One region of the Phyllobacterium sp. CCNWLW109 genome, then DNA from elsewhere that is predicted to be linked to it. Evidence: predicted binding sites of a transcription regulator. Region 1 holds the regulator's gene; each other region holds the start of a gene.
What was found. The regulator LexA, encoded in region 1, represses DNA repair genes until DNA is damaged. The targets are predictions, from matches to a motif close to TGTTCNNNNTGTGTTCNG.
Positions count from the first base shown of each region.

Region 2: def (peptide deformylase) is a predicted target of LexA. The motif match lies at 6,312-6,329, and genes of this name have one in related genera.
Region 3: V9K92_RS00920 (ImuA family protein) is a predicted target of LexA. The motif match lies at 3,766-3,783, and genes of this name have one in related genera.

Region 1 is NZ_JBBCBK010000004.1:893,122-900,932, forward strand. It holds gene gltA (citrate synthase) at 1-144, opposite strand, end outside; gene gltX (glutamate--tRNA ligase) at 290-1,717, opposite strand; gene V9K92_RS19740 (ComEC/Rec2 family competence protein) at 1,829-4,270, shown strand; gene lexA (transcriptional repressor LexA) at 4,378-5,094, opposite strand; gene V9K92_RS19750 (substrate-binding domain-containing protein) at 5,247-6,269, opposite strand; gene V9K92_RS19755 (ABC transporter substrate-binding protein) at 6,554-7,811, shown strand, end outside.
Region 2 is NZ_JBBCBK010000002.1:28,534-36,344, forward strand. It holds gene dapD (2,3,4,5-tetrahydropyridine-2,6-dicarboxylate N-succinyltransferase) at 1-647, shown strand, start outside; gene V9K92_RS05440 (2-dehydropantoate 2-reductase) at 644-1,660, opposite strand; gene dapE (succinyl-diaminopimelate desuccinylase) at 1,744-2,931, shown strand; gene V9K92_RS05450 (hypothetical protein) at 2,939-3,553, shown strand; gene truA (tRNA pseudouridine(38-40) synthase TruA) at 3,511-4,290, opposite strand; gene V9K92_RS05460 (GNAT family N-acetyltransferase) at 4,290-4,784, opposite strand; gene fmt (methionyl-tRNA formyltransferase) at 4,781-5,710, opposite strand; gene def (peptide deformylase) at 5,720-6,250, opposite strand; partial or broken gene V9K92_RS05475 (DNA recombination protein RmuC) at 6,492-7,598, shown strand; gene V9K92_RS05480 (cation diffusion facilitator family transporter) at 7,636-7,811, opposite strand, start outside.
Region 3 is NZ_JBBCBK010000001.1:181,950-189,760, forward strand. It holds gene V9K92_RS00890 (DUF982 domain-containing protein) at 1-259, opposite strand, end outside; gene V9K92_RS00895 (hypothetical protein) at 515-844, opposite strand; gene V9K92_RS00900 (hypothetical protein) at 1,381-1,848, opposite strand; gene V9K92_RS00905 (hypothetical protein) at 1,946-2,299, opposite strand; gene V9K92_RS00910 (hypothetical protein) at 2,322-2,741, opposite strand; gene V9K92_RS00915 (SOS response-associated peptidase) at 2,753-3,430, opposite strand; gene V9K92_RS00920 (ImuA family protein) at 3,824-4,585, shown strand; gene V9K92_RS00925 (Y-family DNA polymerase) at 4,500-6,023, shown strand; gene V9K92_RS00930 (error-prone DNA polymerase) at 6,020-7,811, shown strand, end outside.

The DNA.
Region 1 (7,811 bases):
GGTGAAGCCCGGATCATACGTGAATGCGCCAGTGTTCTTGTATAGAGTCCCAATGTCTACGACATCCGGTCCGATGGTCCCCTTTTTTATGGGTAAAGCGAATGCGTGACCATTGAGATCGATGTTTACGCTGTTCTCAGACATTGCCGTTCCTTTCTTGCTTTGACTTGCGCTGAACCAGCGCAAAAGCACCTTCCTCAAATGAGGTTATTTCCGTGATTTTTGCAGGCAGTGCACCGTACCCGAAAGGCATAATGTTGCAATGCAAAATTCGATGAAAAGCGCCTCACTATTGCGCTTTTAACTGATCCTCTATCCGACCGAGTGATTCATCCCGGCCCAGCACAGCCAATACGTCAAAAACTCCCGGAGACGTTGCCTTTCCCGTCAGTGCGGCACGTAGTGGCTGAGCGATCTTTCCGAGTTTCAGGCCGGTTTTTTCAGCATGAACACGAACAGCCGCATCAAGAGCTTCGGCGTTCCAATCACTAACTGCAGCCAAATCGGGCAATACGCCTCGAAGGACGGTCAAACCTTCCTCATTGAGCAGGGTGGAGGCTTTTTCGTCAAGCGGGAGCGGTCGTTCAGCAAACAGATATTTGGCACTGTCGGCAAGTTCCACAAGTGTCTTGGCGCGCTCTTTCAAGCCGGGCATGGCGGCGAGAAGCTGTGCCCTGGTTGTATCATTCAAGCGGGAAATTATGTCAGCCCCACCTTCGATCTCCGGCAAAACGTCGATCATGGCCTTTACCAGATCGGCATCGCTGGAAATTCGCATATAGTGACCGTTAATCGCCTCGAGTTTCTGAAAATCAAAGCGTGATGCGCCGCGATTAATGTCGGATATTTCGAACCATTCGATCATTTGCGCATCGGACATGATCTCGTCATCGCCGTGGCTCCAGCCTAACCGTACGAGATAGTTCCGCAGAGCTGCTGGCAAATATCCCATGGCACGATAGGCTTCAACGCCGAGCGCACCGTGGCGCTTGGAGAGTTTTGCACCGTCTGCGCCATGGATGAGCGGGATATGGCCCATGACAGGCACGGCCCAGTCCATTGCGTTATAAATAACAGTTTGCCGTGCCGCATTGGTCAAATGATCATCGCCACGGATAATGTGCGTGACGCCCATATCGTGATCGTCGACGACGACCGCATGCATATAGGTCGGGTTGCCATCCGAGCGAAGGATAATGAAATCATCAAGGTCTTTATTGGGAAAGCGCACATCGCCTTGCACCTGATCGCGCACCAAGGTTTCACCCTCTTGGGGTGCTTTGATACGAATGACAGGCTTCACGCCAGCAGGGGCTTCCTTCGGATCGCGGTCGCGCCAACGGCCATCATAGCGGGGCGGGCGGCCTTCGGCACGGGCCTTTTCACGCATTTCCTCCAGTTCGGCCTGTGATGCATAGCAATAATAGGCTTTGCCTTTGGTAACCAGTTCTTCAGCTACGTCGCGATGGCGCGGAGCACGATCAAATTGGGAGACAACCTCGCCATCCCAATCAAGACCAAGCCATTTCAATCCATCAAGTATGGCGGTTACAGCTGCTTCGGACGAACGCTCGCGATCGGTATCCTCAATGCGCAATAACATTTTCCCGCCAGTATGCTTGGCATAAAGCCAGTTAAACAGGGCTGTACGGGCGCCGCCAATGTGCAGAAAGCCGGTGGGCGAGGGAGCGAAACGGGTAACGACAGAAGATGACATAGGGTCTCCAGGGCAGTTCGGGCTATTAGTCGAACGTCCAATCGAATTGATTTGGCGTTGATGTACCATAGCGGTGCTGTCGTGCAAGGGCATTGGCAGAAATGGGGATCAATGGCCGAACCGTCAACCGACGAGAAAACGAGCGAAAGGCTTTTCTGGTTTCAATCGGAAAGTCTTGGACAGCCGCTTGTCAAAACGTCTGGCACCGGAACGATCGATCATTATGGCGTTGGCTCGAATGACCGCGTCGCCGTATTCAAACGGTCAGTCGAAGGTAAGCTGCAAGCCATTGCCCATGGAATTCCGGCGGCAATCAACGACGAGATTGCGCGAGGCGCGAAATTCTTGTTTTTGCCGGTGTTCGCTGGAACTGGAGCTATCCTTTATTTCGGCGCAAGCGGAGAGCCAAGACTAAGTCCGATGATCCTGGGAATCACGCTGCTTGTCGTATTTTATCTGCTGGCACACAACAGACCTTCGATAAGGATGGTCTGTCTCGGCTTCATGGCAATCACGGCGGGCATGGTTTGCGCAAAGCTGGAAACCAACAGAGCAGCGACGCCTATGCTTGGGTCTGAAGTGACGACCCGGGTGACGGGGCGTATTTCAGCATTGGCAAAGGATGCAAACGGAGGATGGCGGGTGATCCTTGACGTCATAGGCACCGAACGTCCTTCATTGCGTTATGGACCGGAGCGTATTGCGGTTTCTGCACGTCATTTGCCGCGAGATTTGAGCATTGGCGATGGACTCAAAGCACTGGTCCATCTGCGTCCGCAATCGGGCCCGGTTCGGCCAGCCAATTATGATTTTGCCTTTAACAATTATTATCGCGGCATTGGAGCCAACGGCTTTTTGCTGGGCCTGCCTCAAAAAGCCGATGTCGCGCCAAAGGCCGGAATAGCAGCAGCGGCATTCCTGACAATTAGCAATATTCGCCAGCAACTCACCCATCGCATATTGAAAAGCATTAAAGGGGAGCCGGGCGATATTGCGACATCGCTGGTGACAGGGCAGCGCGACGGCATAAGCGAGGAGACCAACAATGCCATGCGCCGCAGCGGCTTGTCACATATTTTGTCCATATCCGGCTTCCATATGGCATTGGTGGCTGCAATCAGCATAGGTTCGCTGCGCGCTGTATTCGCATTCTTTCCAAGTGCATCGGCCCGCTATCCCGTCAAGAAACTCGCGGCTGTCATCGCCCTGTTTGGCTCGGCATTCTATCTTCTGCTTTCAGGCGCCGACGTTGCCGCACAACGCAGCTTTGTGATGCTGGCAGTCATGTTGCTTGCAATGACCGTTGATCGCGCGGCGATATCGATGCGTAATCTCGCAATTGCCGCCTCAATTACAATTGCGGTTTCACCACATGAAATTCTCGGACCAAGTTTCCAGATGTCCTATTCAGCAACTGCTGCCCTTATAGCTTTCTATGGCTGGTGGTCACGCTACCATTTGAGACGAGGCCTACGGAAACAGACAAGTGCCAAGGCCGGCATATGGCTGTTTCCATCAAAAGCAACGGCCTATATTGGCGGCATTGCCATGACCTCGCTGGTTGCTGGCGGAGCCAGCTCGATCTTTGCTGCCTATCATTTCAATAATACCGCTCCTTTTGGCCTTGTCGGAAATGCCTTGGCGCTACCAATTGTCTCAATTCTCGTGATGCCCTTCGCAGTGCTTGGCCTGCTCGCCATGCCTTTTGACCTCGATTGGCTTCCGTTTAAAATCATGGGATGGGGCATCGAGATTGTTATCGCCATAGCAAAAGCCGTGGCGTCGCATTCACCAAGTGGAAATCTTGGGCTGATGTCCGAAACTTCGCTTATTCTTATGGCGATAGGGCTTTTGCTTCTTCTATTTCTTTCAACGTGGTTGCGCCTGCTTGCCTTGCCATTGGTAGCATTGGCAATTGGTTTGACGGGACGGGCATCCTATCCTGCGATTATGGTCTCAGAAGACGGAAAACTGGTCGCGTTAAGAACGGACGACGACCATCTGGCGATCAATAAACAAGCAGGCAGCGCCTTCAGCCTCGATAATTGGCAGTTGGGGTATAGGGCCGGGCAGATTATTAAGCCGGCAATGAAAGGCGATGTTGCAAGCGGCGTTCAGTTCGAATGTAACAATAAGCTTTGCACTGCCCGGGAGCCGGGAGGATTAATCGTTGCCTATACCGATGATGCAACAAGAACAGCAGATGCATGCCTAGAAGGGGATATCATCATTTTGGCTTTTGCCGCGAGGGCTGCAAATTGTCCAAATGCTGGAAAATTGTTGCTTTCATCGCAAATGCTGGCGCTCAAAGGCGCTGCGGAGATCAGGTTTGATGCTCCACAATCTGACTCTGTCGAAGCCGATTCCACACCAGTTGGCACCGATTTGGCAAAACAAGAGCTTTCTCAACGCCTGAATTCGGTTGATATAAAATATGCGATTGGCACGCCCAACCGCCCTTGGAATAATTACCGCATCTATTCCCGCGCCGCGCGCAATCTTGAAGAGCGGCAACTATCCAAGAAACCACCGGATACAGGCAAGAAAATGTAGTTCGGCGTTTATGGTAGTCCTAAACATTTTTCGCTAGCTGCCATTCTGTGGCTGTTCGAATGGAGCCTACGAACAAAAGCACACCGTCCAGCGAAGCGTAAACGCCATCAATATCTGCGTATCAGACCGACCAGCTTGCCCTGTACCTGAACGCGGTCCGGTCCAAAGATGCGGGTTTCATAGGCGGGGTTTGCTGCTTCGAGAGCAATGGATGCACCTTTTCGGCGAAAACGCTTCAACGTTGCTTCTTCATCATCCACGAGTGCCACAACGATTTCACCGGGGCTCGCGGTATCTCCGCGCTTGATAACAACAGTGTCGCCGTCAAAAATACCCGCTTCGATCATGGAGTCACCTTTGACCTCAAGCGCATAATGCTCACCGCTGCCGATCATATCGGGCGGGAGATTGAGCATGTGAGTCTGGTTTTGAATTGCAGCGATCGGCACACCGGCAGCGATACGTCCCATAACAGGAATGCTGATCATGTTGGCAGCAACAATATCGGCAGTGCTTGCTTGCGGGCGAGGCGGCGCAACATTTCGTCCCAAACTGCCTTCAATAACGCTCGGAGAAAATTTGCGTTGCGCGTTCAGACCCGGCGCAATCGAGTCGGGCAGGCGAAGCACTTCCAGCGCCCGTGCCCTATTTGCTAGCCGACGAATAAATCCTCGCTCCTCCAGTGCGGTAATCAGGCGATGAATGCCGGATTTGGATGCGAGATCAAGTGCGTCCTTCATTTCATCAAAAGAAGGGGGAATGCCCGTTTCCTTCAACCGTTCATGTATGAAGAGCAGAAGTTCATGTTGTTTGCGCGTCAGCATAGGGGCGATCCTTAAGTGTGGAATCGGAAAAACAAAACCAGAACAAACACTATATGTTCCAGTTGTGTTCCACAAGGATTAATATCTGGTATAAACCAGCCCTATATGCCCAATTACTCTGAAAATCAGATGGAATGACGCAAAATATGGGCCTATCCGCCTATCGGAGGACCGCTCGACTGGCGTAATGTGAGTTCCACGGGCCATAATTCATGAATATTGTCCACGGGTTCGCCATCAAGGACGCGCACGAGCATTTCAGCGATTCTCGTGGCGGCGGAGCGCATTGATGATCGTGTGGTGGTCATGGATGGAACCATGTTGCTGGCATTGAGATATGGAAAGACATCGTCATGGGTGATGAGCGATACTTGTTTGCCCAACTGATAACCCTTGTTGCGAACTGCACGTGACACGCCCAAAGCGGTCATCATTGATCCTGCAATGATTGCTGTCGGTTGCGGAGTGCATGAAAGCAGCCGTTGCGTTTCACGAAAGCCGATTTCATCAGAGAAGTAGTCGTGTACGATGAAGCGCGGGTCGATTTCGACGCCGCGTTCGCTTAGCGCTTGGCGATATCCGAGCTCGCGATGCTCAGAGAACGTAAACCCTCTTAACCCGTCAATCATGGCTATATGCCGATGTCCAAGGTCGAGGAGGTGGCTTGCGGCCTGATAGAATGCGCCCTGATTGTCGATATCCAGCCAGGCATGGGGCCTGTCTATGTTCGTACGGCCATGCAGAACAAAAGGAAAGTTTGCATCGATCAGCATGGATACGCGCTCATCGACCAAAACAGGCCCGGAGACGATGATCGCATCAACCCGTTTGCTCGAAATCAGGCGCTTATAAACCGAAATCTCGTCATTATCGACAATGGGACTGAGCAGAAAATCAATCTCGTCCCGGGAAAGGCGCTCCGCCAAACCGGCAAGAAATTCCGCGGTATGAGGCCCAAATCGCTGGCTGGAATCTGCGGGGATAACCAGGCCGATAGCACCGACACGGCCCATGGCAAGCCGCCGGGCATTTGCATTCGCACTATAGCCAAATTTCAATGCCGCTTTATTGACGCGCTCGCGCGTAGCCTCATTCACTTCCGGATAACCGTTCAGCGCGCGGCTAACGGTCGTCTGGGAGAGGTTGAGCTTTTCAGCGAGTTCTTTCAGCTTCATGCCGGACGGTCCAAAACTGTATTCCTATCTGCGTCGTTCGATGTCTTTGCCTTCGTAATATAATCATACTTCAAAGCGCTTTAAATGATCTGCACAATTTTATTTGCCTGATTAATGGCGTTCATAAACTATTTATTGACATTCGTTTTGCGTTTTGACACCTTTTATCCAAAGCGCTTTGGATAGGTTAATTTCACTATCTGATGTGCTTGAGGAGGATCGTCAACTGGGGATTGAGTGCCGTCCGGCATGGGTTGATCCATCAAATATTTCTGGGAGGATTTATGAAAAAGAGTTCAGTTTTGGCGGGCATCCTGCTTACAGCGCTGTTGTCTTCAGGTGCCTATGCAGCCAATCTTTCTATTGTTTACAGCTCGACCGGCAATGAAAATGCCGAGTTGCGCAAGCAGCTTGACCGCTTTGAAAAAGAAACGGGCAACAAGGTTTCCATTGTGGCGATGCCATCAAGCAGTTCTGACAATTTCGGTCAGTATCGCCTTTGGCTTGCAGCCGGAAACTCGGATATCGATGTCTATAAGACCGATGTGGTTTGGGCGCCTCAGCTATCAGAGCAATTTCTCGATCTGACCGAAGCGGCAAAAGGCGTGGTCGACCAGCATTTCCCGTCGATCATTGAAAGCCAGACAGTGGACGGCAAATTGGTTGCCCTGCCATTATACACAGATGCGCCAGCACTTTATTATCGCAAGGATCTACTCGAAAAGTACAAGAAGCCGGTTCCCAAGACATGGGATGAGATGGCTGCGACCGCCAAGGAAGTGCAGGATGGCGAGCGCCAAGCCGGAAACAAGGGAATGTTCGGATTTGTGTTTCAGGGAAATGCCTATGAGGGTTTAACCTGTAATGCATTGGAATGGATAAAATCATCCGGCGGCGGCCAGATTGTTGAGGCTGACGGTACGATCTCGGTCAATAATCCGGAGGCGGTTGCTGCGATTGATCGTGCCAAAGGCTGGATAGACACCATATCGCCAAAGGGTGCGCTGGCCTATAAGGAAGAAGAGTCCCGCGGGGTCTGGCAGACAGGCAATTCCGTCTTCATGAGGAATTGGCCTTACGCTTATTCATTGAGCCAAGGCGCTGACAGCGCCGTCAAAGGTAAGTTCGATGTTGCGCCGCTGCCCGTGGGAAAAGAGGGCGAGAAATCTGCCGCAACGCTGGGCGGTTGGAATGTGGCTGTTTCAAAATATTCCAAATCACCGGATGAGGCCATAAAGCTTGCTTTGTTCCTGGCAGATGAAAAGCAGCAAAAGGAAATGGCAATCAATATTTCTCATTTGCCGACCATCAAATCGCTCTACGATGACAAGGATATCGCTGCGGCGCAGCCTTTGATCCCATTGTGGAAGCCGGTTTTTGAAACGGCTGTTCCACGACCGTCTGCTCCGACAAAGGTCAAGTATAACGAAGTCTCCTCAATGTTCTGGAGTGCTGTTCACGACACATTGTCCGGAAATGGCACCGCCGCTGAAAACATTGAAGTACTTGAAGCCAAGATCGCCGAGCTTCAGGGAGGTAGCT
Region 2 (7,811 bases), on a different contig from region 1:
TGTCATTCCGCCTCAACCCAATGGGCATCATCGAAGGTGGACCCGGTGGCGCAACCTGGTGGGACAAGGTGCCATCCAAGTTCGATGGCTGGGGCGCGACTGAATTTGCCAAGGCTGGCATACGCACGGTACCCAATGCGATCGTTCGCCGTTCCGCCTATATTGCGCCAGGCGCAATCCTCATGCCGTCTTTTGTTAATCTCGGTGCTTATGTCGGCGAGGGCACTATGGTCGATGCGTGGGCAACGGTTGGCTCCTGCGCGCAGATCGGCAAGCACGTGCATCTTTCAGGCGGTGTAGGCATTGGCGGCGTTCTTGAACCCATGCAGGCCGGCCCGACGATCATCGAAGATAATTGCTTCATTGGCGCCCGTTCGGAAGTTGTTGAAGGCTGTATCGTTCGCGAAGGTGCCGTTCTCGGTATGGGCGTCTTCATCGGCAAATCGACCAAAATCGTCGACCGTGCCACGGGCGAAATCTTTTATGGGGAAGTGCCGCCATATTCTGTCGTGGTTGCAGGAACACTGCCTGGAAAACCTTTTCCAAATGGTGAGCCGGGGCCAGGTCTCTATTGCGCCGTTATCGTCAAGCGCGTCGATGAAAAGACCCGCTCCAAGACCTCGATAAATGAGCTTCTGCGCGATTAAGACCGGATTTCTTCAATGGAATGGCTGCGGAGGGGTTTCCCCTCCGCTTGCTTGACGCAGGACAGAACTTTACGGGCGAGCGTAGCCGATAGGCCCTTCTCCCTTGCCATTTGGATAATCACTCCTTGCAGATAATCCACTTCCGTTGGCCGGCCACGCGCAAAGTCTTCCCACATGGATGATCGTGCCCTCGGATCAATGGCCAGCATCTTGCGCGCGACGACGCGAAATAAAAAATTTGGCAATCTTAAAATCCAGGGAAGAAGAGCGGGCTTTACGCCCTGGATTTTTGCCGGCTCGATGCCGTGCGCCGTCATGATGTTGAGGGCTTCGCTCATCTGGTCGGCTACAAGCTGCCGCCATTTGCGATCTGCCAGCTGCTCGGCAAGCGGTAAGTTTGACAGCGCATTTGGCGCATTGTTGAGGTTCATCAGCAATTTTCCCCAAAGAACACCCTCTATATCCGGGTGCGCTTGCACCGGCAGGCCGGGCACCGAAAGGACGCGGGGCAGTTCAGCCAAAACCTTGTCGATGAGGACCGTGCCTTGAGTGGTTCGCCTTACCGTGAGCGGTTCTGCGGAATTGTCGGACAGGACGACATTAAATGGCACCATTCCGGCAATGACGACCGTTCCTTCCGGCAGTATGCGGCGTAAAATTTCCGTGTTGCCGACGCCGTTTTGAAGGCTGACGATAATGGCACCAGCAGGCGCATGTTTTGCGGCAAGTCCGGCCATTTCCTCGGTGGCGCCGCTTTTAACTGTGATCAGAACAATGTCGGCATCCGCAAAGGCTACTGCAGGATCGCTGCTCAGTTCGAACTCATGATGTGGAATGAGTTGCTGTGTCCCATCAAGGTCGATGACCTTAAGTCCGGCCTCTCGAAGCTTTGCCTCGGTGCGAGGCCTCGTCAAAAAACAGACCGCGCGTCCAGCTGCTACCAAGCTTCCACCGACATAGCACCCGATTGATCCTGAACCAGCGACAACAATGCGCGACTTGTTGGAGACCATGACACATCCTTCAAGCAAAAAGCGGCACGAAATCAGTCACGTGAAGCGTGACAGGATCGCGCTTTTCCATTATCGCATTACACATGAAATCCTCTGCTGATCCAGTACAAAACCTCGCCCGGCTCATCGCCTGCCCTTCCGTGACGCCTTTGGAAGGCGGAGCATTGACGACAGTCCAATCCCTGCTGGCACCGTTGGGATTCTCGGTCGAACGACCCGTTTTCAGCGAAGATGGGACGCCCGATGTAGAGAACCTTTATGCACGGCGTTCCGGAAACGGACCGCATTTGATGTTCGCGGGACATACGGATGTGGTTCCTGTGGGCGATGAAGCGGCATGGACCTATCCGCCATTCTCTGCGACCATTCATAATGGCGAGATGTATGGGCGCGGGGCTGTGGATATGAAGGGCGGCATCGCCTGTTTCGCCGCAGCTGTTGCCCGCTATCTAGAGAAAAACGGTGAGCTCAAAGGCTCAATCTCATTTCTGATAACCGGGGATGAGGAAGGGCCTTCCATCAACGGTACCGGTAAATTGCTCGAATGGGCAAAAGCCAAGGGAGAAAGCTGGGACGCTGCAATCGTTGGTGAGCCGACCAATCCGGATACGCTCGGTGATATGATCAAGATTGGCCGTCGCGGTTCTCTATCGGGCACGATTATCGTGCGCGGTATACAAGGGCATGCTGCCTATCCGCATCTTGCGGATAATCCGATCCGTGGCCTGACCATGCTCGTCGACAGCCTTCTCTATCCCGCCTTTGACAAGGGCACCAAGAATTTCCAGGCGACCAATCTGGAAGTAACGACGATTGATGTTGGAAACCCAGCAGTCAATGTTATCCCTGCCGAAGCCAGTGCGACCTTCAATGTCAGATTTAACGACACGTGGACCGATGAGACGCTGATGGCCGAGATACATAACAGGCTCGACAAGGCGGCAGGCCGCCGCAAGCTACGTCCGGGTAGGAAGACGCCGGTGAACTACGACCTGGTCTGGCGCGATCGTCCAAGCCACGTATTCCTGACGCATAATGAAAAGCTGATCGGAACTTTGACCTCGTCGGTTGAAAAGGTGACGGGAAAGCGTCCTCAGCTCTCGACATCCGGCGGCACATCAGATGCCCGTTTCATCAAGGACTATTGCCCGGTGGTTGAATTCGGTCTTGTTGGCCAGACCATGCACATGGTCGATGAACGCGTATCGGTTGCCGATCTTGAAACCTTGACGCAGATTTACGAGCGGTTCATTGCGGATTTTTTTGCGTGACGAGTTGATGAACGACATACCCGACTGGAACGAAATACAACGCTATCTTCGCGGCACCTGGCGCATGATGAATGGTCATGCAGACGGTCTTGAAGAGCTTGATTTTTCGGAAGACGGTTTTTGGCAGTCTTTTCACGCCATAACAATATCGCTGCCGCCGCTCATTCTGGGCTGGATTGTTTTTGCCAATGACCTTGTCGCTTTGCGTCCGGGAACTGGAAGCCGCCTTTCCATAATCGGAAGTGCTGCCTTTATCGATCTTGCAAGCTGGGTTCTGCCGTTGGTGATAGTGGCATTGCTTGCCCGACCATTGGGAATCGTAAAGCGTTTCAGCCCTTATGTCGTCGCCACCAATTGGGGATCTGCGATAGGTGCGTGGCTAACGGTGCCAGCCACGCTGGTACGAATGCTTTTTCCTGACTGGCCAACTCTGATTGGCAGCATGAGCATGATGGTTTATGCGCTGATTATCGTTTTTACCTACAGGCTGGTGCATGTGGCATTGAAAAAACCCTATATTTGGTCAGCGACGTTTTTCATCGCATTCATCATCGGTTCGATATTGATGGTGATCACGTTTCAAAATGCTCTGGGAATTGCGATGCCGTCGGTGAGCGGGTAGTCTACGCCGATCAGGTATAAACCGTGGGGTGGTGCTACAGGACCGCACGCCTGCCGATCGCGCGCTTCAAGAGCAGCGCTCACATCATCCGCATCCCATCGCCCACAGCCAACTTCCTGCAGCGTTCCAGCGAAAGAGCGAATTTGATTGTGCAGAAATGACCGCGCGGACGCCCTGATCTCGACAATTTCGCCCTTGCGGCTGACGCTCAAGAAATCGAGCGTTTTAACAGGGCTTTTTGATTGGCACTGCGTTGCACGAAATGTGGTGAAGTCATGTGTTCCGATCAACCTCTGCGCTGCAGCGTGCATGGCTTCTGCATCAAGCGGCTTTTTCACCCACCATGCGCGATAAGCCTCCAGCGGGGCAGGGGGGCGGCGATTGACGATCCGGTAGAGATAGTGGCGGCCCGTTGCTGAAAATCGCGCGTCAAACTGAGAACTGACCAGTTCTACATTTATGATACTGACGGTTTCGCCCGCAAAAACGAGATGGGCGTTGAGCGCTTCGCGAATTTTTGAACTGCTCCAGTCCTTGACGAGATCGACATGGGCAACCTGCGCGCTGGCATGAACGCCCGAGTCTGTGCGTCCGGCTGCGCCAAGAGATATGCTCTCACCGCAAAACTTGAAGATGGCCTGTTCGATGGCGGCCTGGACGGTGTGGCCGTTTTCCTGACGCTGCCAACCTGCATATGGCGTACCATCATACTCGACAGTAAGCTTGTAGCGGGGCATTAGAGTGCTCCAAAAGCTGGAGCATACTGCAGGACGCCGGTCGATGGCGCATCGGCAAAAGCTAAAGCTTGCAGATATTTCCCTTGGTAAGCGCTCTCAAAACCTGCAGCGCGCAGATGCTCATAGCCAAATCTGCCGTAATATGCGGGATCGCCAAGAACGAGCGATAAGGTCTCTCCTGCAGCGACGAGCTTCGTATGGGCCGTTTGAATGAGGAGACTTCCGACACCTTGCTTTTGAAACTCCGGCAATACTGCCAAAGGCGCCAAAGCGACAGCGTCGTGGTTCTTACCGGTGATCTTCACGCGTGAAAACAGGATGTGTCCTGCCAGAATCCCATTTTTCCGGGCAACAAGCTCGAGCAGAACATCGTTATTTTCTCTCAACCGAGAAATCAATTCAACTTCGCCGGTTCCCCCGAAGGCACGCTCGACAAGGTTGGCAACTTCAGGATAATCGTCAGGGCTTGTAGTCTGGACCGTGACATCACTCATGGCAGTCGTGTGCCTTGCGCGATTTTAGCTCCGCGCTGAAACTCCTGCCCATCCATGGCTTTGCCGCCTGCACGCTGCAATGTCCGCAGACGGACAGCTCCTTCGCCGCAGGCAATGCGCAAATCGTCGTCCAATACGGTTCCGGGGGCACCTACGCCTGTGGCGAGCACTGAGCGCAGAAGTTTGACACGCTCCAGATCGTCGCCAATTTCCATTTCACACCAGGTACCGGGAAACGGCGCCAGGCCACGAATACGGTTGTGAACGTCTATGGCTGGCTGGGTCCAGTCGATGCGGGTTTCGACCTTGGTAATCTTGGAGGCGTAGGTTACGCCCTCATCGGATTGCGGCGTGAGGGTCAGGCTGTCGCGTTCCAGAGCGGCAATGGCGCGCACCATCAGATCAGCCCCAGCCATGCTAAGCTGATCATGCAGTTCGCCCGCCGTCATGTCAGCCGTAATGTTGATTTTCTCGACCATGGCGACCGGCCCGGTATCGAGACCTTCATCCATCTTCATGATCATGATGCCGGTTTCAAGGTCACCGGCCATAATGGCACGCTGAATTGGCGCAGCTCCCCGCCAGCGCGGAAGCAATGAGGCATGTCCATTATAGCAACCGAGGCGAGTGCCCTCGAGAATTTCTTTCGGTAAAATCAGGCCATAGGCGACAACAATCGCAACATCTGCCTTGAGATCGATGAAAGCCTGCTGCTCATCCGGATCTTTCAGGCTCTTGGGTGTGCGGACCTCGATGCCGAATTGCTCCGCATTCCGGTGAACAGGCGAAGGGGTCAGCTCAAGTCCACGCCTGCCAGCAGGGCGTGGTGGCTGGCTGTAAACCGCAACAATTTCATGGCCCTGACCGATCAGCGCATTGAGAATAGGCACGGAAAAATCCGGCGTGCCCATAAATATAATTCGCAAACTCATCGCCTAAACCGCCAATCGACTTGTGGGGCGATCCTTGGCGAGTTTCTTGAACTTCTTCACCACCATTTCACGCTTCAACCGCGAAATATAATCGATGAACAAAATACCGTTCAAATGATCGATCTCATGTTGAAGGCATGTGGCCAAAAGTCCGTCCGCTTCGACTTCTTGGGGCTTCCCCTCAATATCGAAATAGGAAACGCGAACCTGTTTGGGCCGCTCGACTTCCGCATAGTAATCAGGGATGGAAAGGCAGCCCTCTTCGTAAATATTCCGCTCGTCGCTGGACCAAAGCACCTGTGGATTAATGTAAACCTGCGGCGCCTTCGGCTCGTCCTCTTTGGCAAGATCAATGACCAGCATCTGGATGGGTGTGCCGACCTGAATGGCCGCCAGACCAATGCCGGGCGCATCATACATTGTGTCCAGCATATCAGCGGAAAATTTGCGCAAATCCACGTCAAAACTTTCGACAGGTTTGGAAACTTGACGAAGCAGCGGATCGGGAAGGATGACGAGCGGTTTGATTGACATGTCCTTCACCTAATATCTCGATTTTCAACCGTCAATGCGGCATCAGACCCAATCATAAAAATGTTCATGTTTTGATCTCACATTTGCCAATCGAATCGGTTACTCTAGGGTTATGGAAACTTCAATTTCTCTCGATCAAACGCTGTTTCAGCTCGGCGCGACCTCAATATCTGTAGGCGCAACACTGTTTACAGTGGCGCTTGTCATGGCTTTGGTGGTGATTTTTGCCATTGTTGCTGTCATGCGGGCAGCACGGATGCGGCTTGTCGCGGAGATACAGGCGGAAGATCGTGCCCGCGACGCGGAAGCGCGAATGGGAGAAATTCTTAAAAGCCAATCTGAAATGCAAGGTCGCATGCAGACAATGGCTGAACTTTTCGGTTCGCGTCAGGCAGAGCTTAATCAATCCATTCGGGAGCGGCTCGACGGCATGACCACCCGGATTGGCCAGACCATGACCGATCAGACCAAGTCCACGCACGAAAATCTCGCCAAACTGCAAGAACGGCTGGCGGTCATCGATACGGCGCAGAATAATATTCAAACGCTTGCGGGTCAGGTCGTCCAATTACAGGCAATTCTTGCCAATAAACAGACGCGTGGGGCCTTCGGTCAGGCGCGGATGGAAGCGATTATCGCCGATGGTCTGCCGCAGGGCGCTTATGAGTTTCAGGCAACCCTGTCGAATGGAAGCAGACCTGATTGCGTGGTTCGCATGCCCAATGGTGCAGCAAATCTGGTCATTGATGCCAAGTTTCCCCTGGAAGCCTGGAACGCCATACGTGAATCCGAAACGCCGGAAGGCAAGAAGATCGCCGCTACTCAGTTCCGGCGCGATATCGAGATTCATATTCGTGATGTTGCAGAAAAATATCTTATCAATGGTGAGACGCAGGATACGGCGTTTCTTTTTGTGCCCTCGGAATCGGTATTTGCTGAAATTCATGAGAATTTCGAAGGCGTGATCCAGAAGGCGCATCGCTCGCGTATCGTGATCGTATCGCCCTCATTGCTGATGCTATCCATTCAGGTCATTCAGGCTGTGCTCAAAGACGTGCGCATGCGGGAACAGGCGCATTTGATACAGGGCGAAGTCATCCGGTTGATGGAAGATGTTGGCCGTCTTGATGATCGTGTGCGGCGTCTGCAAACCCATTTCATTCAGGCAAACAAGGATATTGACGATATTCTGGTATCTTCCAGCAAGGTGACCAAGCGCGGCCAGAAGATCGAAGCGCTGGAATTCGCGGAAGCGCCAGTGGGCGAAACAAAAGCGCCCGATACAACGCGGTCGGCAGCTTCCACGACAGGCCAGTTGCGCTTGCGGGTGGTCGATGGCGAGGAGTAAGGCCAGACTGTATCTGACCTGACGGATAATTCCGATCTTAGCCAGCTTCGATGGTTTTGCGCCGAACCTCCCAGGTTCCGGTCGTCTGCGGCTTGACGAAGAGGCTGATAATATCAGGATTGGCTTTTTTCAGAGCCGCTTCGATGCGTTGAACACAGGCTTCGATTTCTGGCGCGCGCATGTGATCTTCGAATTCCACACTGAGGCTCGCCG
Region 3 (7,811 bases), on a different contig from region 1:
TTCCCTTGCGCCACTTTTCAAGCTTGCCGATCGATGGCGGACGGCCAGCGGCCTCAACGTAAATGTCAGCTTCCTTTGCAGCTTCAATGAAGGCCATACGAGCAACGCCGGGCGACAGCTTACCATCATAGCATTCAAGCAACGCGTGCTTGGCGATATCAAGCCTTTCGGTATCCGTGCCCGGCCATTCGTTCACGATGAACTCTGCCGCCTGCATTATGGAGGTTATTACCTTCATCTTGCCGAGCTGGCGGGTCATTATTGTTATTTCTTTGAAGGGTTTATCTTCCATGAGTCGGTGAACGACTCTTGCAGGGGATCAGTTCCTAGCTAATCCGATCAATCTTCCCATCATGCATTGAAAATACGCCGTCTTGGCCTCCCTGTTGGCTGAAGTCCTTTTCCAACTCCTCCCAGCGTCCCATAAGTTGGTCACAGGTGCTGCAATATATAGGAGTATGACTTGCCACATCTTCTGGAATCTCCAGATAGATTGTACCGCAATCCTTGCAGTCTAGTTTGTGGTCGAGTCGTTCCATTCCAGTGTTTTCCAGTCGTAATAAAGAGCTTCATCGCTCGAAATTATATCGTTGTTGTCAGCGGGCGATCGTCGTGCACGCGCAGCATCTACCAAGCTCATCTCCCGGTTCATTGCCAGCGAACTGACGATGCTGACAGAATGCACTCCTCGATCGAAGAAAGTCATTATAAATCCAGCCAGGCGATCCCGCTGTACATCCGGATTGCTTCCGATCTGTTCGAGAGCCAGTTTGTACGCTTCCTCCAGGATGGTCCAGTCGGCGGACGTATACTTATTTGCATAGATATTTGTTTGGAAAGTCATAATAAAAATGCTCCTCGCGGTAGGGCGGGAGCACAGATGATCTCTCAAACATCGAACGCCGAAATATTGTCTCGATGTTGTACTGACTCTACTCCTTTACTGGAAAGAGTCCATCCTCTCGATAATAAGGAACTAATAGCGTCGCGGTGGGTTGTATGCCAAACCCAAAAGGCGAAGCTGTGAATGAGAACAATCCAAAAAAGAAGCGCGACAGCGTGACAAATCTCCGCAATCAGATGCTTGAGCTAAGCTTCATGGATGCAAATGCGTTCTGCGCAACCTCCGATAGCAACGGATACAACTTTCAGGGATTTGTTAAAGCGCCTGGATGAGGCCGAGAAGAAGCAACACTAAACCTTGCCGTCGCCCTTGTGCTCGCCGCAATACCAGACAATTCCATATCGTCGAGAGAAACCAAAGCTGCCCCATACCTTGCAGTCTTTATGATCGCACCAATGCACGAACAACCCGGCGGGTGCGGGTTCCATATGGGCGGGTATTCAGGCTTGGGCGAGGGGGGTAGACATCAGGTTTCTTCATTTATTTTGCCATTGGCGCAAAACAGTCACGCCCTTTTGCTCACATGGCCAGAGATGGATAGAATACCGATCGTCTCCTTGAATGCCATCCTCTGAAAGCGTGCCCAATCCTGTTGAAACGGCCATTGCACAAAGATTTCCGGCAGGTACATCTGCGTGTTTGGCTTCCGGAATGTAATCCAACAGCCCCGCGATAACGATCTTACCCAAAGTTAGAAAGTTGCCGACTACAATGTGGTCTGCGGTTCGCGCATCGATCTCCGGCTTTACGTCGTGAAGTTCTACGCGAACCGGAACAGACAGATTGCGTGCGGTTGCAAAGGTAACGCTATGTTTGCCAACGAGTATACGAGCCTCAACATCCCCATCCCTCCAGATCGCTGGCAAGCTGGCACTAATGGCGGCATCCTCCAGGTAGATTTGGTGATAATCAGCAAGAAGCATTCCATCGAAAAGAATAGGCAAATTGTCGACTCCTTTTCCAACTGTTCGGTTCACGCGTGCTATCGGGCCATCAACTTCACGCTTTAGTTAAGGCCGTTCCGCTTTGGAACTATGACCATCATGTGCCATCGCCCTCAAATGCTGTCTCGTTGTAAACGGGATCGTTCGCAGCCGCATTGGTATAGAGAACGTGCACCTCACCCTCGGTTTCATCCGGCACGCCTGTGAAAATGTAAATCTCGCCGAGTTCAGGATGACTTGCCCGGACAGCCTCAAAAGGAAACTCGGTCGGATCGGCGGATTGAGCGATGGTGATATTCTCTACGATTTCCTCGCCGTTCGAGGCGACATCGAACGAACCGGGAAGTTCCTCAACGTCAGTCATATTCGCTTCGACTTCTGCCATGTAGTCTTCATCGAAATAGCTCTCAATGCTGTAGGTTTTTCCGCGAAATCTGACTTTCCAGGGCATGGCGCTTCTCCTTTTGCTCCGGTCATCGCAGAATGTGCGAAATGACAATGTCTGCAAATATGAAGGTGACGACGATTGATCCTAGTTGAACACCGCCAATCATTCCATGCACCTGAGTACTGGCAATAAAGCCCACAGACTGATTGGGAAGCAACCCCGGCGGAACACGATGCTTATGTGACTCGACGCTCCTGACCAGCTTGTCATAGTTCCTGTTGATATACAGCATCAGGCAGGTTGCTGTAGCGAGGAATATGAGAACTAGATTCAGAACAAAGGATGGGTTTGTATATTCGATCAGCCATCCCTTGAGCGTCGGGGGGGCCGGATCACCAATTAATAGCGCGACGCGAACCGCGATAAGAACGAGCAAAAGTACGAACTCGACGATGAAGCCGATCTTGAGTTTACGTTTGGCGTCCCGTTCGAAATATCCGGTCATGTTGAAATCTCTCAGAGCAAAAGCGGCTCTTCCTCGATCTTCCTTGGCGGCGCTAGAACAATCAAATCGCTGTCAGGCAGAGGGCGCTGCAGTTGCAGTGCTTCGCGGGGTGACCCGTTGAGCCAGATGTCGAATTCTTCTCTTGTGCGAAGGATGACCGGCATCGCCTTTTCGTGAATCGGTTTGACAACAGCATTGGCATTGGTCGTTAAAAACCCGAACACCTCAACATCAATGTGCCCCTCTTTGGCTTTCCTGATACCGCGCCAGGACGTCCAGAGACCGGCAAAGCAGAACATGGGTTGATCTTCGTTCAAAGCAAACCAATGCAGGGGTTTGCGCTTGGTAACGGGATCTGGCTTCGGTCCATACTCTGAAAAACTGGTTGCCGGCACCAGGCATCGAAACTCTTTGCCAAGCCATTTTTTCCAGTGGTCATAATGGGGGTTGCGAATGTTTGTGGTGCCGTAGTTCACGCCTGTGCTGGTGACAGCCTTGTCGGGCGAGGGCATACCCCAGCGCAACATGGCTAGTTCCCGTTCCCCGTGAGCATCGTTCCTGACCATAGGAGCGGGATAGTCCGGGAAGATTTCCAGATCGAACTCGGTCATATTCGTCAGATTGCTGCGCGTCTTGAACAGGTCAGCGACTTCCTGGTAGCTGCTTTTATGCCTGTAGAGGTTGCACATCAATCACCCCCCCTGAGTTGCCTTTGCCGGTCGCGCCATGCCCTGTGATTGGCCCCGTGACCAATATTCTATAGGCAGGTCCTTCCCGCCACCTTTTTCTTCCGGGGCGGTCGATCCATCGCCTTTAACTGCGTGCGAGTTCGACTGCGCACAGGGCCCGGCCTATGCTCCCCTCCCGCAAGTTGGGCAGTTTTTACGATTTCTCATATCAAATCGTTCAATTCCAGCGACAGCGCCGCCATTTACTCAAAAATTTAAACTTGTTTCGAATCCGTGGCTTATCCCTCAGGCTGGCATGAGCCTCGCAAATTCAGTTGACTCGACATTGCGAAAGTAAGAACAAAAAGGGAACAATCAAATCCCTGCGCACGTTGCAGCGCCAAAGGATCGTGAATGAAAGACGCTCTAACCACACCTATCCTTGCCGAACTTCGTGACCGTATTGAACGGCTGCAGGCAGGAAGGGCGCGTGCAGCGGAGGTTCTTCCCTTTGGCGTCAAATTGATAGACCGCGTTTTACCCGGTGGAGGGCTTGCACTTGGCAGTCTGCATGAAGTGGCGGGCGGCGGCAATGGCGCGGTCCATGGTGCGGTTGCGGCACTGTTTGCAGCAGGCATTGCCGCAAGAACCAAAGGCAAGGTGCTTTGGTGCATAACCCGGCAGGATCTGTTTGCTCCGGCAATTGCTCAGGTGGGGCTTGCAAGCAACCGTGTAATCTATGTGGAGGCGGGCGACGAAAAGGCAGTGCTTTCCTGTTTTGAAGAGGGACTTCGCCATGGTGGCCTTGGCGCTGTCGTAGCCGAGGTGGCGCGGTTGTCGATGACCTCATCGCGGCGCTTGCAGCTCGCAGCAGAGGGATCCGGCACGATCGGCATTGCGGTGCGGCGTTGGCGGCGACAGGCAGAGGCCGCAGATTTCGGCCAGCCGACAGCATCGGTGACAAGATGGCGGGTAACGGCGCTTGCCTCATCCCCCTTGCCGGTGCCGGGCGTCGGCCGAGCACGCTGGCAACTTGAGCTGATCCGCTGCCGTGCCGGGGAATCTGCCGATTTTGAAGTGGAGGCCTGCGATGACAAGGGTCGTCTCGCTCTTCCTTCCGACGTGGTCTACGGATCGCCTCAGAAGGAAATTGGGCGACGCCGCGCCTCCGTCTGAGGTTCCGCTCGTCCTTATCAGCCGTGATGCACGCCGCCGTGTGGTGAGTGCCGTCAACAGGGCAGCACTCAGTACCGGATTGCGCGTCGGCATGGCGGCAACCAAGGCGCAAGCCCTGGTCAGCGGGCTCGTGACCATGGACGCGGATCCCAAAGCCGATGCCGAAGCGCTGGAACGGTTGGCGTTATGGGCGATGCAGCGCTATGCACCGATCGTTGCTGCCGATCATCCCGATGGCATTGTTCTTGATACGACAGGTGCCGATCATCTGCTTGGCGGGGAAGAAGCAATGCTCAGGCAAATCGTGCAGCGGTTTGAGGCCTCAGGCATTGGTGCCTGCGCTGCCATCGCCGATACATGGGGTGCGGCCCACGCGCTGGCGCGAACGAGTGCCGCAGCAATCTCGGTGGTGCCATCTGGGTCCAATGCTGCGGCTCTTGAACGGCTGTCAGTCACTGCACTGCGACTGCCTGCCAATACCGCGGAGAGCCTGCGCATCCTCGGTTTCACCACAATAGGACAGCTTGAGCGGACGCCGCGCGCGCCTCTGACCTTGCGCTTTGGGCCCGAGGTCGGACGACGCCTTGATCGGGCTTATGGACGGATTGCCGAACCGATCGATCCAATCCGCACGCCTGACTTGATTGAAGTGCGCCGTGCCTTTGCCGAGCCCATCGGCGCTAGCGAAACCATCGCCCGCTACATTGGTAAACTGGTTGAACAATTATGTGCCTTGCTGGAAACAAAAGGTCTTGGAGCCAGACGGCTGGATCTGTTGTTGCACAGGGTCGACAACCGCATTGAAGCTGTCCGGGTCGGCACCGCACTTGCCGTGCGCGATGTGAGGCGACTGACACGGCTTCTTTCCGACAAGATCGGCACGATTGATCCGGGCTTCGGGATTGAACTCATGACCCTTGTCGCAACAATTGCCGAGCCTCTGGGGATGAAGCAGACAATTTCATCATTGATCGAAAAACCGGATGCCGATGTCTCGGCACTGATCGATACATTGACGAACCGTGTCGGGGAAACCCGGATTTACCGTGTTGCATCGGTGGCCAGCGATGTTCCCGAGCGGTCGGTCAAACGGGTTCCGGCACTTTCACCCGATACTGCAGAAACCTGGCCGTTCGATTGGCCGCGACCGACGCGTCTGCTGAAATTTCCCGAACGGATCGAGACCGTGGCATTGCTGCCGGACCATCCCCCCGGATCCTTTACTTGGCAGGGCATTCGGCACCGCATCAAGCGGGCCGATGGTCCAGAACGCGTATTTGGAGAATGGTGGCACCGTGATGCTGAGATGTCTGCTGTCAGAGACTATTTCATTGTCGAAGACGAGGCGGGAGAACGGTTCTGGATCTACCGGGCAGGAGACGGCGAGAACACGGACACCGGATCGCACCATTGGTTCATGCACGGACTATTCGGATGAACAATAGCCGCTATGCGGAATTGCAGGTCACCTCGCATTTTTCCTTTTTGCGCGGGGCCAGTTCCTGCGAGGAACTTTTTGCCCAAGCCGCAACCCTGGGGATCGAGGCACTTGCCATTGCCGATCGCAACAGTGTTGCCGGGATTGTGAGAGCTCACCAGGCCGCCAGGGAAACGGGCGTCAGGTTGATCGCCGGATGCCGGCTTGATCTTTGCGATGGCATGTCGGTTCTGGTCTACCCGATGGACCGTCCGGCCTATTCGCGTCTTTGCCGCCTGCTGTCGCTTGGAAAAAAGCGCGGCGGCAAGGCCAGATGTATTCTCGATTGGTCCGATGTCCTCGCATATTGCGAAGGCATGATTGCAGTCCTTTTGCCGGACCGGGCTGATGATCTTTGCGCCGTCCAGCTGCGCAAGCTCAGGCAAGCCTTTTCCGACAGGGCCTACGCGGCGTTGACCTTGAGACGACGGCCCAACGATCAGCTGCGGTTGCATGATCTCTCCAATCTTGCCGCGCAGGCCGGCGTGGCGACGGTCGTGACAAATGATGTGCTCTTCCATAGTCCCGAACGCCGCATCCTGCAGGATGTCGTCACCTGCATTCGTCACAATGTCAGCATCGACGATGCAGGCTTCAGGCGGGAACGCCATGCTGACCGCTACCTGAAGCCGCCGGAAGAAATGACGCGCCTGTTCAGCCGCTATCCGGAGGCACTGGCCAGGACGCTCGAGATTGCTGACCGCTGCCGGTTTTCCCTTGACGAACTTGCTTATCAATATCCGCAGGAGCGAACGCATCCGGGACTGACGTCCCAACAGGCATTGGAGAAGATGACCTGGGAAGGCGCGGCCGCGCGTTTCCCTGAAGGACTGCCCGATAAAGTGGTCGCATCATTGAAACATGAACTGAAATTGATCGAGACGCTTGGATACGCACCCTACTTTCTCACCGTCAATTCCATTGTCCGCTTTGCCCGCTCGCGTGACATTCTTTGCCAGGGCAGGGGATCGGCGGCCAACAGCGCCGTCTGCTATGTGCTTGGGATCACGGCGATTGACCCGGAACGCAATGATCTCCTGTTTGAGCGCTTTGTCTCCGAAGAACGGCGTGAACCTCCCGATATCGATGTCGACTTTGAACATGAACGCCGCGAGATCGTCATGCAGTGGGTGTTCGACACCTATGGGCGCAACCATGCCGCGCTTTGTTCGACGGTCATCCGCTATCGATCCAAGGGGGCATTGCGTGACGTTGGCAAGGCGCTCGGATTGCCGGAAGACGTCACCAAAATGCTGTCCTCGCAGGTCTGGGGCTGGGGAGAAGACATCAAGGCCAAGCATGCCGATGGTCTCAATCTGAACATGAGTGACCGCCGGTTGCGGCTCGCGCTTGATCTGGCACAACAATTGACGGGAGCACCCCGGCACCTGTCGCAACATCCTGGCGGATTTGTTCTCACCCATGACAGGCTTGATGAGCTGGTGCCGATCGAGCCGGCAGCCATGGCGGATCGCCAGGTCATCGAGTGGGACAAGGATGATATCGATATCCTCAAATTCATGAAGGTGGACTGCTTGGCGCTCGGCATGTTGTCTTGCATGAAACGTGGCTTTGATCTTCTTTCGGAGCACAAGGGCATCAATATCGATCTGGCGACCATCCCTGCCGAGGATTCACGTACCTATGCCATGATCCGGAAGGCTGACACGCTCGGGACGTTCCAGATCGAAAGCCGTGCGCAGATGTCGATGCTGCCACGGATCCGCCCCCGCACCTTTTACGATCTGG